3 regions of the Thalassospira sp. A40-3 genome follow, and region 3 is predicted to be linked to each of the others. Evidence: predicted binding sites of a transcription regulator. Region 3 holds the regulator's gene; each other region holds the start of a gene.
What was found. The regulator PhoB, encoded in region 3, activates phosphate uptake and scavenging genes when phosphate is short. The targets are predictions, from matches to a motif close to TNTCATAAAACTGTCA.
Positions count from the first base shown of each region.

Region 1 (3,280 bases), 1.4 Mb from region 3:
ATGATGGAAACAACACTTTCGCCCGGCACTTCAAGGTTCAGGTTCTTCAACACTGCCTTTTCTTCGCCATAGCGTTTTACAAGTTCTTTGATACGCAGCATTGCGTTACCCCGAATGAAATGGGTGGCACAGGGCCTGCCAAGGCAGGCCCTGCAAAGTTCGGATCGATTGGAAAATCAGGAATTACTTCAGGTTGTCCGGGGTGTATTTCACACCGTTGGCGGCCTGAATTTCGCGGATAACCGCCCAGTCTTCCTGATAGGTGATCGGCAGGAACTTCGACACACCCTTGAATTCTTCACCAAGGGCGGTGCCCTTCATGTCAAAGGTAAAGAAGGCTTCCTTGATCTTTTCGACCAGTTCCGGCTTCAGGTTGTAGGCATAGTTGAACGAAGTGGTTGGGAAAGGCTTGCTTTCATAGATGATTTTGACTTCGTTCGGATCATAGAGATCGCGCTGGGCCATACGTTCGACAACTTCGGACGCGACCGGGGCGGCGTCATAGTCACCGGCGACAACGCCCAGGATCGACTGATCGTGCGAACCGGAATAGACAACTTCGTAATCCTGTTCAGGAACGATGCCCTGACCCGGAAGCAGTGCACGCGGTGCAAGGTTGCCCGAGTTCGAAGTCGGCGAGGTATGAGCAACGCGTTTGCCCTTAAGGTCAGCCGGGGTATCAATGCCGCTGTCTACACGGGTGTAGAGCTGAAGCGTGTAACCAAAACGACCATCATCCGCACCCATCAGGGCGAACGGAACCGCGCCGGCAAGGTTGACGGCAAACGGGGTCGGGCCGGTCGAGAAGCCGGCAACGTGCAGGCGGCCTGAACGCATGGCTTCGACTTCTGCCGAGTTCGACTGAACGGCAAAGAAGTGAACGTCCTTGCCAGTTACTTCTTCAAGATGCTGCAGGAATGGGTCCCAGATATCAGCATAAACCGCCGGGTCTTCGACCGGGGTATATGCAAAGACAAGGGTGTCCGGATCAACCTGCTGGTCTGCGGGCGGGGCATCGGCAACAAGGTCGCCGTCCATGTCGCAATACATCGGGTCAAGATCGCCGCGTGCGATGCAGTCATCTGCCGCCGCGGCCGGGGTGGATGCCATGCCGACCATGCCGATTGCGGCAAGGAGGGTGGTGAGCTTTAAACTGTCGGTTTTTTTCGGAATTGAAAACACTGTTTTCGAACCTTTCTTCCCTGTGAATGACGGCTTTCCGCCGTTTTTGAATGTGGTTTTGTTGTTTTTAATGTGGTTTTGTTGTTTTTATTGTTACTTTAATCAACATTATGAATTTGAAAAAGTTGGAAAATCAACACAAAACTGTAACAAAAGGTTTCGCTCAGGGTTGCTAAGATGCGCGCTATTGGCACAAAACCGGCCATAATTGAGGGGGATGTGGCTTTGCGTTTGGGAAAAAAAGAGCGGCAGCGTCGTATTCTGCAAGAGTTACAGGTTCACCCTCATGTGAGAGTTGCCACACTTGCAGAGCGATTCGATGTTGCAACCGAAACCATCCGCCGTGATCTTGACGCGCTGAGTCGTGATGGATTGATCAAACGCGAGTTCGGTGGTGCATCGGCGCGGCCCATGGGCCATCAGCCCGATCTGGCGGAACGCCAGTTATCGGCTGTGGCCGGGTTTGAACGGATTGGCATGCTGGCGGCTGACATGGTGCGGTCCGGCGATGTGGCAATGATTGATGCCGGATCAACCGTGGCCCAGATTGCGCCGTTTCTGGCGGCCCGCACGACAAAACTGCCGCGTACGTTTCTGACCAATTGCTATGCGGTGGTGCATGGCATGGCCGAACTTGCCGATCACGATGATGTTTTGATGTGCCCGGGCCAGTTTGACCGTCGCGAAAACGCGGTCTATGGCAACGATACCGTCGAATATCTGCGCCGTTTTCACGCCAATATTGCCTTTATCGGGGCATCGGGAATTTCGCGGCAGGGCTTTAGTGACGTTAACCGCCGGGCGGTGGCCGTCAAACGCGCGATGATGGAACGGTCGGATGAAACCTGGCTGATGGTTGATCATACGAAGTTTGATCAACGCTATCTGGAAAATGTCGCTCCGCTTGAAGCGCTTACCGGCATCATCACGGATCGCCGACCCGAACCGGAATTCGCATCCCAGCTTGAACGGGCGGGAATACGGCTTTTGGCGTGGTGTGATGAAAAACATGGTCCGGCCTGAACCGACTGGCCTGAACCGATAAATAGATCCGTCAAACCGCAATTTGGTCGCGGTTGAGTTTGCGTTCGTCCTGATTCCAAACCATATTTCCCGGCACAGCGCGTTATTGTGTTGAATGCCGGGTTCCCGCCCCGGTCAGTTTGTTTCTGACACGGAGGATTATGATCGTGACCAATCCAGTGACCACCCGTACCGAACAGGACACCATGGGCGAAATTGATGTGCCTTCTGATCGGTATTGGGGGGCGCAAACCCAGCGATCCAGACAGAATTTCCGCATTGGCGGTGAACGTATGCCAGATGCCCTGATCAAGGCGTTCGGGATCCAAAAACTGGCCGCGGCACGCGCCAATGCCGCCCTTGATAATCTTGATCCGGAACTGGCCAAGGCGATTGAGGCCGCCGCATCCGAAGTGGCCGAAGGCAAGCTTTTGGATCACTTCCCGCTTGTTGTCTGGCAAACCGGATCGGGTACCCAGACCAATATGAACACCAACGAAGTCATCGCCAACCGGGCGTGCGAAATTTTGGGCAAGCCGATGGGCAAGCGCGAACCGGTCCATCCCAATGACCACGTCAATCGTGGCCAGTCATCGAATGACAGTTTCCCGGCCGCCATGCATATCGCCGCCGTGGTCGAGATCGAGGAAAAGCTGAAACCCGCCCTTAAACACCTGCGCTCGACCCTTGACGCCAAGGTCGAAGCATTTGGCGATATCGTCAAAATCGGCCGCACCCACATGCAGGATGCGGTGCCCCTGACCCTGGGGCAGGAATTTTCCGGCTATGCTGCGCAAATCGCACTCGGCCTGGACCGGATCGACGATGCGCTTAAACGCCTGCGCAAACTGGCACAGGGGGGCACCGCCCTTGGTACCGGGCTGAACGCGCCGGATGGCTTTGATGTCGAATTTGCCAAACAGGTTTCAAAGATCACCGGTCTTGAGTTTAAAACGGCGGAAAACAAGTTCGAAGCACTGGCCGCCCATGATGCCTGTGTTGAGATGTCAGGTGTCATGAATGTACTGGCGACGTCCTTGATGAAAATCGGCAATGATATCCGTCTGCTTGGTTC
Region 1 is NZ_CP065428.1:737,187-740,466, forward strand. It holds gene phnC (phosphonate ABC transporter ATP-binding protein) at 1-101, opposite strand, end outside; gene phnD (phosphate/phosphite/phosphonate ABC transporter substrate-binding protein) at 184-1,182, opposite strand; gene IT893_RS03305 (DeoR/GlpR family DNA-binding transcription regulator) at 1,360-2,205, shown strand; gene fumC (class II fumarate hydratase) at 2,367-3,280, shown strand, end outside.
Region 1: the regulator PhoB is predicted to act here: its motif matches at 1,317-1,332, upstream of phnD (phosphate/phosphite/phosphonate ABC transporter substrate-binding protein).

Region 2 (3,280 bases), 1.1 Mb from region 3:
CGGTGACGCAGGCGAACCTCTTCGCCGTATTCGACATCGCCAAACACCGGCATCGGCAGAACTTCGGCCGAAGACTGAACTTCGATGTTCGATGCATAAACTTCGATCTCGCCGGTCGGCAAGTTGGGGTTGATGGTCTCGGCGGTACGTTTGACAACCTTGCCATCGACCGTGATCACGCTTTCAGCACGCGCTTTATCAAGCGTCTCGAACAGCGGGCTCGAAATATCGATCACGACCTGGGTGATGCCGTAATGGTCGCGCAGGTCAACGAACAGAAGGTTGCCGTGGTCACGTTTACGGTGAATCCAGCCAGACAGGCGAACTTCCGCATCGGCGTCAGTCGCGCGCAGCGCATTACAGTTATGAGAGCGAAAAGGATGCATTGTCATTCCAGGTTGCTTTATATTTTGGGCCGCAAATTTGGCCGCAAAGGTGCATGCCAGACCCGCGCTGTCAAACAAAAAACGCACCACAACACGTGCGCCACGGTAATATCCACAGCGCTTATGTGTGATGTTTCCCTGCCCGATTGGCACGGCATCTCAAAATTTCAGCGGTATAAAACGCGGACAGGCCGCCTTCGTCAAGTGCCAGTAATGCAGATCAGTCAACGCAGATCAGCAAATCATTGGGTGATTGGTTCTGCGCTGATCTTGATCGCCTGAAGATCCTTGACCTTGATAAAGTCGATCAGCCGTCCGCTGCCCGGTGTGATTTCGCCCCAGTGATCAACATCGAACTCGAAATGCGCAAGCCCGCAGGTCGGGTATTTGCGCGCCATGATCTCTCGGGCCTCATTATTGCCACCGCCATAAAGCGACTGGGCAAAAATCTCGATCCCTGGATTATGGCCGATGAACATCACATGCTTGGCGTCTTCATGGGTGTGGTGCAGGCTTTCAAGCAGCACCCGCTCGTTCGCCATATACAGGTCTTCGTTATAGATCACGTCGGCATCGGTTGCGAAATCCCGCCCCAAAAGGCCAAGCGTCTGCACCGCACGCGCCGCCGTCGAACACCAGATCAGGTCCGGCACCAGTTCATGCTGACGCAGATAGCGGCCCATAAAGGGGGCTGCCTTTTCACCGCGACGGTTCAGTTCGCGGTCATGGTCGGCCCGACCCGGATCCGCCCAGCTTGATTTGGCATGCCGAAGCAGCAGCAACGTCTTCATATCTTCGTTTCGCGAATGATGATCAACGGTATACCTGCATGCCATATCAAAGGCTTTGATGCCATCAGAAAAACTGACACATAAATTTAAGAAAATTGCACCCACCCAAGCAGTTATCCTATACTCCATTTGCAACCGGGAACTGTCGCATAAGTTCAAGGACGTTCCCTCAATCCGCAGGAGGCATAGCGTGACACACGCCGCTGCAGTTCAGTCAAGCGCGATCACCATTGATTCGGAAAGCCGCTTCATTAACCGCGAATTATCGTGGCTGGCATTCAACAATCGCGTTCTTGAAGAGGCCCAGAATACCGGCCACCCGCTGCTTGAAAGACTGCGTTTCCTGTCGATTTCGGCCAGCAACCTTGATGAATTCTATATGGTCCGCGTCGCCGGCCTCGTTGGTCAGGTCCGCGCCGGCATGACCAAGGTCAGTCAGGATGGCATGAGCCCGTCCGAACAGCTGCGCGCCATTACCTTTGATGCCAACCAGTTGATGCAGGATCAGCAACGCGTCTGGCGCCAGCTCAGCAGCGAGATGGAAAAACAGGGCATCTCTGTCATTGATCAGGGCGACCTGACCCAGACCGACCGCAAATGGCTGGATGGCTATTTCACGCGCGAAATCTTCCCGACGCTAACCCCGCTTGCCATTGATCCGTCGCACCCCTTCCCGTTTATTCCCAACCTTGGCTTTGCCATCGTCATGCAGCTGTTTGATCCAGCAGACGGGCACAATATGCGCGGGCTTATTCCGGTACCGCAAAAAATCGGCCGCTTCCTGCGCCTGCCGGGCCGCAATGAACGTTATCTTCCGGTCGAACAGGCGATCTTGCTCTATCTCGGCAAGCTGTTCCCGGGCTTTGATATGATCGAACACGGTTTCTTCCGCGTCATCCGGGACTCGGACGTTGAAATCGAAGAAGAAGCCGAAGATCTGGTGCGCGTTTTCAAAACCGCGCTGAAACGTCGTCGTCGCGGCAGCATCATCCGCCTCAAGGTCAACGCGGCAATGCCCGAAGACCTGCTTGATTTCGTCATTGATGAACTGGATGTCGCGCTTGAAGAAGTCGTCAAGGTCGATGGCCTGCTCGGCGTTGTTGATGTCAAACAGCTGATCGATTCCGATCTGCATCACGACTTGCTGTTCTCACCCTATGCCGCCCGCTATCCGGAACGGGTGCGTGACTTTGGCGGCGATTGCTTTGCTGCGATCAGCAAAAAGGATCTGGTGGTTCATCACCCGTTCGAAGATTTCGACGTGGTGGTGCAGTTCCTGTTGCAAGCCGCCCGTGACCCCGATGTGGTCACCATCAAACAGACGCTGTATCGCACCTCGGAAAACAGCCCGATCGTCAAGGCCCTGATCGCCGCGGCCGAGGCTGGCAAATCCGTTACCGCCATGGTCGAACTCAAGGCCCGCTTTGACGAAGAAGCCAACCTGCGCTGGGCGGCTGACCTTGAACGTGCGGGCTGTCAGGTGGTTTACGGCTTCCTTGATTGGAAAACGCACGCCAAGGTATCGCTGGTGGTCCGACGTGAAACCCACGGCCTTAAGACCTATACCCACTTCGGGACCGGCAACTATCACCCGATCACTGCCAAGTTCTATACCGATATCTCGTTCTTCTCGTGCGATCCAGCACTGGGGCGTGATGCGGCCAGCATCTTTAATTTCATGACCGGGTACGCCACCCCGCGCTCGCTTGAAAAAATCGCGATTGCGCCGCATACCCTGCGCCCGACGCTTCTGACCCACATCGATCAGGAGATCGAGAACTGCAAGGCTGGCAAGCCATCTGGCATCTGGGCCAAGATGAACAGTCTGGTCGACCCGGTGGTGATTGATGCGCTTTATCGCGCAAGTCAGGTTGGCGTTCATATCGAATTGATCGTGCGCGGTATTTGCTGCCTGCGTCCGGGGGTTCCGGGTCTTTCGGAAAATATCCGCGTCAAATCGATTGTCGGCCGGTTCCTTGAACATTCGCGCATCGTTGTCTTTGCCAACGGGGCAAAGCTCCCGTCGCGCAAGGCCAAGGCGTTTATTTCGTCCGCCGACTGGATGCCGCGTAACCTGAACCGCCGGGTTGAAACCCTGGTTCC
Region 2 is NZ_CP065428.1:2,565,282-2,568,561, forward strand. It holds gene aspS (aspartate--tRNA ligase) at 1-386, opposite strand, end outside; gene IT893_RS11740 (histidine phosphatase family protein) at 629-1,177, opposite strand; gene IT893_RS11745 (RNA degradosome polyphosphate kinase) at 1,368-3,280, shown strand, end outside.
Region 2: the regulator PhoB is predicted to act here: its motif matches at 1,252-1,267, upstream of IT893_RS11745 (RNA degradosome polyphosphate kinase).

Region 3 (3,280 bases):
TCAAGACGGCGGTTTTGTTCGTTCTGGCGCGCGCGATCCGGTTTGAAACCGGCCTTGCCATCCGGGTGGCGATGAGCCTTGCCGCCGGGGGTGAATTTGCCTTTGTGATGTTTGCCCTGGCCGCCCAGAACGGTGCGGTGCCGCTTGAAATGGCCGCCATGCTGATCCCGGTGGTGGCGATTTCGATGGCGCTGACCCCGACGCTGATCAGCCTTGGTCACAAGATCGAGGAAAAGCTTCATCCCAAGGAAGAAGACCAGCTTGGCAAGATTGCCGAAGAATCCGAGGGCATTCACCAGCATGTTCTGGTGATCGGAAGCGGCCGCGTTGGCCGGGTTCTGGCCCGGTTGCTCAAGACACGCAACATTCCGTTCCTGGTGCTGGATAGTGACGCACAGCAGGTTTCACGCGGGCGGGCAGAAGGCCTTCCGGTTTACTTTGCCGACGGGTCCCGCCCGGAAACTTTCCGGGCCGCGCACACGGATGAGGCAAAAATTGCGGTTGTTGCCATGGGGAACCCGCATGCGACCGAGAAGACGGTCGCCCTTTTGCGCCAGCATTACCCGCATCTGAAGATCTTTGCCCGTGCGCAGGACATCACCCATATCGGGCCGCTGTCGCGCCACGGGGCGGATGCGGCCATTCCGGAGGTTCTCGAAACCGGGTTGCGGTTATCTGATCACGTTTTGGCCGCCTGTGATGTGCCGCAGGAAGATATTGATGCCGAAATCGCCAAATTCCGCCGTGCAGACATGCTGTTGATGAACGAACTGGCGCCGCGCCCGCAGCGCAAACCGTCAGGATCGGAGAATGCCGACAAACCGGCGAAGAAAGAAACCTGAAGACGTTACGGCCTTAAAACAAAAACCCCCGCAGCAAATCGCTGCGGGGGTTTTTTTAATTGGATCAGGCTCTAAACCGGCTTAGGCGGCGGTTTCAGAGTCCAGCGCATAGCCCGCGGCACGGACGGTGCGGATGATATCGCGCGTGCCCTTGACGTCATTGAGCGCCTTGCGCAGGCGACGGATATGAACGTCGACGGTGCGGGTTTCGACATAGATGTTCGGGCCCCAAACCGCGTTAAGCAACTGTTCGCGCGAGAAAACCCGCCCCGGATGTTCGAGGAAATAGCGCAGCAGACGGAACTCGGTCGGGCCAAGATGGATCGATTTTCCATTGCGGCTGACCCGGTGGGCGGCGAGATCCATTTCGATGTCGGAATAGATCAACTGCCCTTGTGGTTGCGCCGGACCGGACCGGCGCAAAAGCGCGCGGATACGGGCGAGCAGCTCGCCAATGGCAAATGGCTTGGTGACATAGTCATCAGCCCCGGTATCCAGACCGCGGATGCGGTCGCCCTCTTCACCGCGCGCAGTGACCATGATCACCGGCAAATCGCGGCTTTCAGGCTTGCGGCGGATCTGACGGCAGACCTCGATCCCCGACATTACCGGCAGCATCCAGTCGAGCAAAACCAGATCGACATGGGTTTCAGCCAGAATTTTCAACGCTTCGTCACCGTCACCGGCTTCGACAACCTGCATCCCCTCGCGTTCGAGGTTGTAGCGCAACATGGTTACGATTGCTGCCTCGTCCTCGACGATAAGAACCGTTGGGTCCATCTTCCTATGCTCCCGTGTCAGTCATTCGGTTCGACAACAGCGAAGTTCGCTGCGTCGTTTTTTGGCCGGTCAATCCCCGGCAGGTCTTCGCCCTTGATCCGGTAATAGATCGTTTCGGCGATATTGGTTGCGTGATCACCGATACGTTCGATGTTCTTGGCAATGAACAACAGATGGGTCGATGCGGTAATGTTGCGCGGATCTTCCATCATGTAGGTCAGCAATTCGCGGAACAGCGAATTGTACATATCGTCGACTTCCTGATCGCGTTCCCAGACCCGGTGGGCCTTTTCGGCGTCGCTTTCGATATAGGCATCCAGGACATCCTTGATGATTTCCTGGGCCAGCTTGGCCATGTTCGGGATCGCCTGAACCGGGCGGATCGGCGGGATCTGGTTCAGCACCTGCGCGCGTTTGGCGATGTTTTTGGCAAGATCACCAATGCGTTCAAGATCGTTTGACAGCTTAAGGGCCGTCACCACCTGACGCAGGTCATCTGCCATCGGCTGACGCAGGGCCAGAAGACGCACGGCAAAGTCCTGGACTTCCTGTTCGAGTACATCGATGCGCTGATCGGACAGGATGACTTTCTCGGCCAGTTCGGAATCGCGTTTGACGATGGATCTGATCGAGGAAATAAGCTGGCTTTCGGCAAGCCCGCCCATTTGCGAAATGATGTTGTTCAGACGGGTCAGTTCCTCGTCGAACGAACTTACGATATGGGTATGTTCATCAGCCATTTATGCGTACTCCTGGCGTCGCTTAACCGAAGCGGCCGGTAATGTAACCCTTGGTGCGTTCGTCCTTCGGGTTGGTAAAGATCTGATCGGTTTCACCGACTTCAACCAGCTTTCCAAGGTGGAAGAACGCGGTGCGCTGCGACACACGGGCGGCCTGCTGCATGGAGTGGGTGACGATCACGATCGTGTAGTTCGAACGCAACTCGTCTATCAGTTCCTCGACCTTGGCGGTCGCAATCGGATCAAGGGCCGAGCACGGCTCATCCATCAGGATGACTTCCGGGCTGACGGCAACCGCGCGCGCAATGCAAAGGCGCTGCTGCTGACCACCGGAAAGACCGGTTGCCGGTGACTGCAGGCGATCTTTGACTTCTTTCAGAAGACCGGCACGTTCGAGCGAGGTCATGACGATTTCATCAAGTTCGTCACGCGAATTCACCAGACCATGAATACGCGGGCCATAGGCCACGTTGTCATAGATCGATTTCGGGAACGGGTTCGGTTTCTGGAACACCATGCCGATGCGCGCGCGCAACTGAACCACGTCGATCCGCTTGTCATAGATGTCGCGACCATCCAGGGTAACGTCACCTTTGATCGTCACACCGTCAATGGTGTCATTCATCCGGTTCAGGCACCGCAGGAAGGTGGATTTACCACAGCCCGACGGACCAATCAGTGCGGTTACCTGCTGTTCGGGGATATCAAGGTTGACCTCATAGAGGGCCTGATTGTCGCTATAGAAAAGATCGAGCTTGCGCGCGGTCATTTTCGGGTTTTCGACCGACGGCTCCGCCGTCATTGCGCTCTGGGATACAGCAGCCATTTTACCACTTCCGTTCAAATTTTTTGCGCAGATACACAGCCAGTCCATTCATCAGGACAAGGAAGGCCAGCAACACCATAATCGCTGCCGAG
Region 3 is NZ_CP065428.1:3,666,982-3,670,261, forward strand. It holds gene IT893_RS16835 (cation:proton antiporter) at 1-842, shown strand, start outside; gene phoB (phosphate regulon transcriptional regulator PhoB) at 924-1,622, opposite strand; gene phoU (phosphate signaling complex protein PhoU) at 1,640-2,362, opposite strand; gene pstB (phosphate ABC transporter ATP-binding protein PstB) at 2,385-3,188, opposite strand; gene pstA (phosphate ABC transporter permease PstA) at 3,190-3,280, opposite strand, start outside.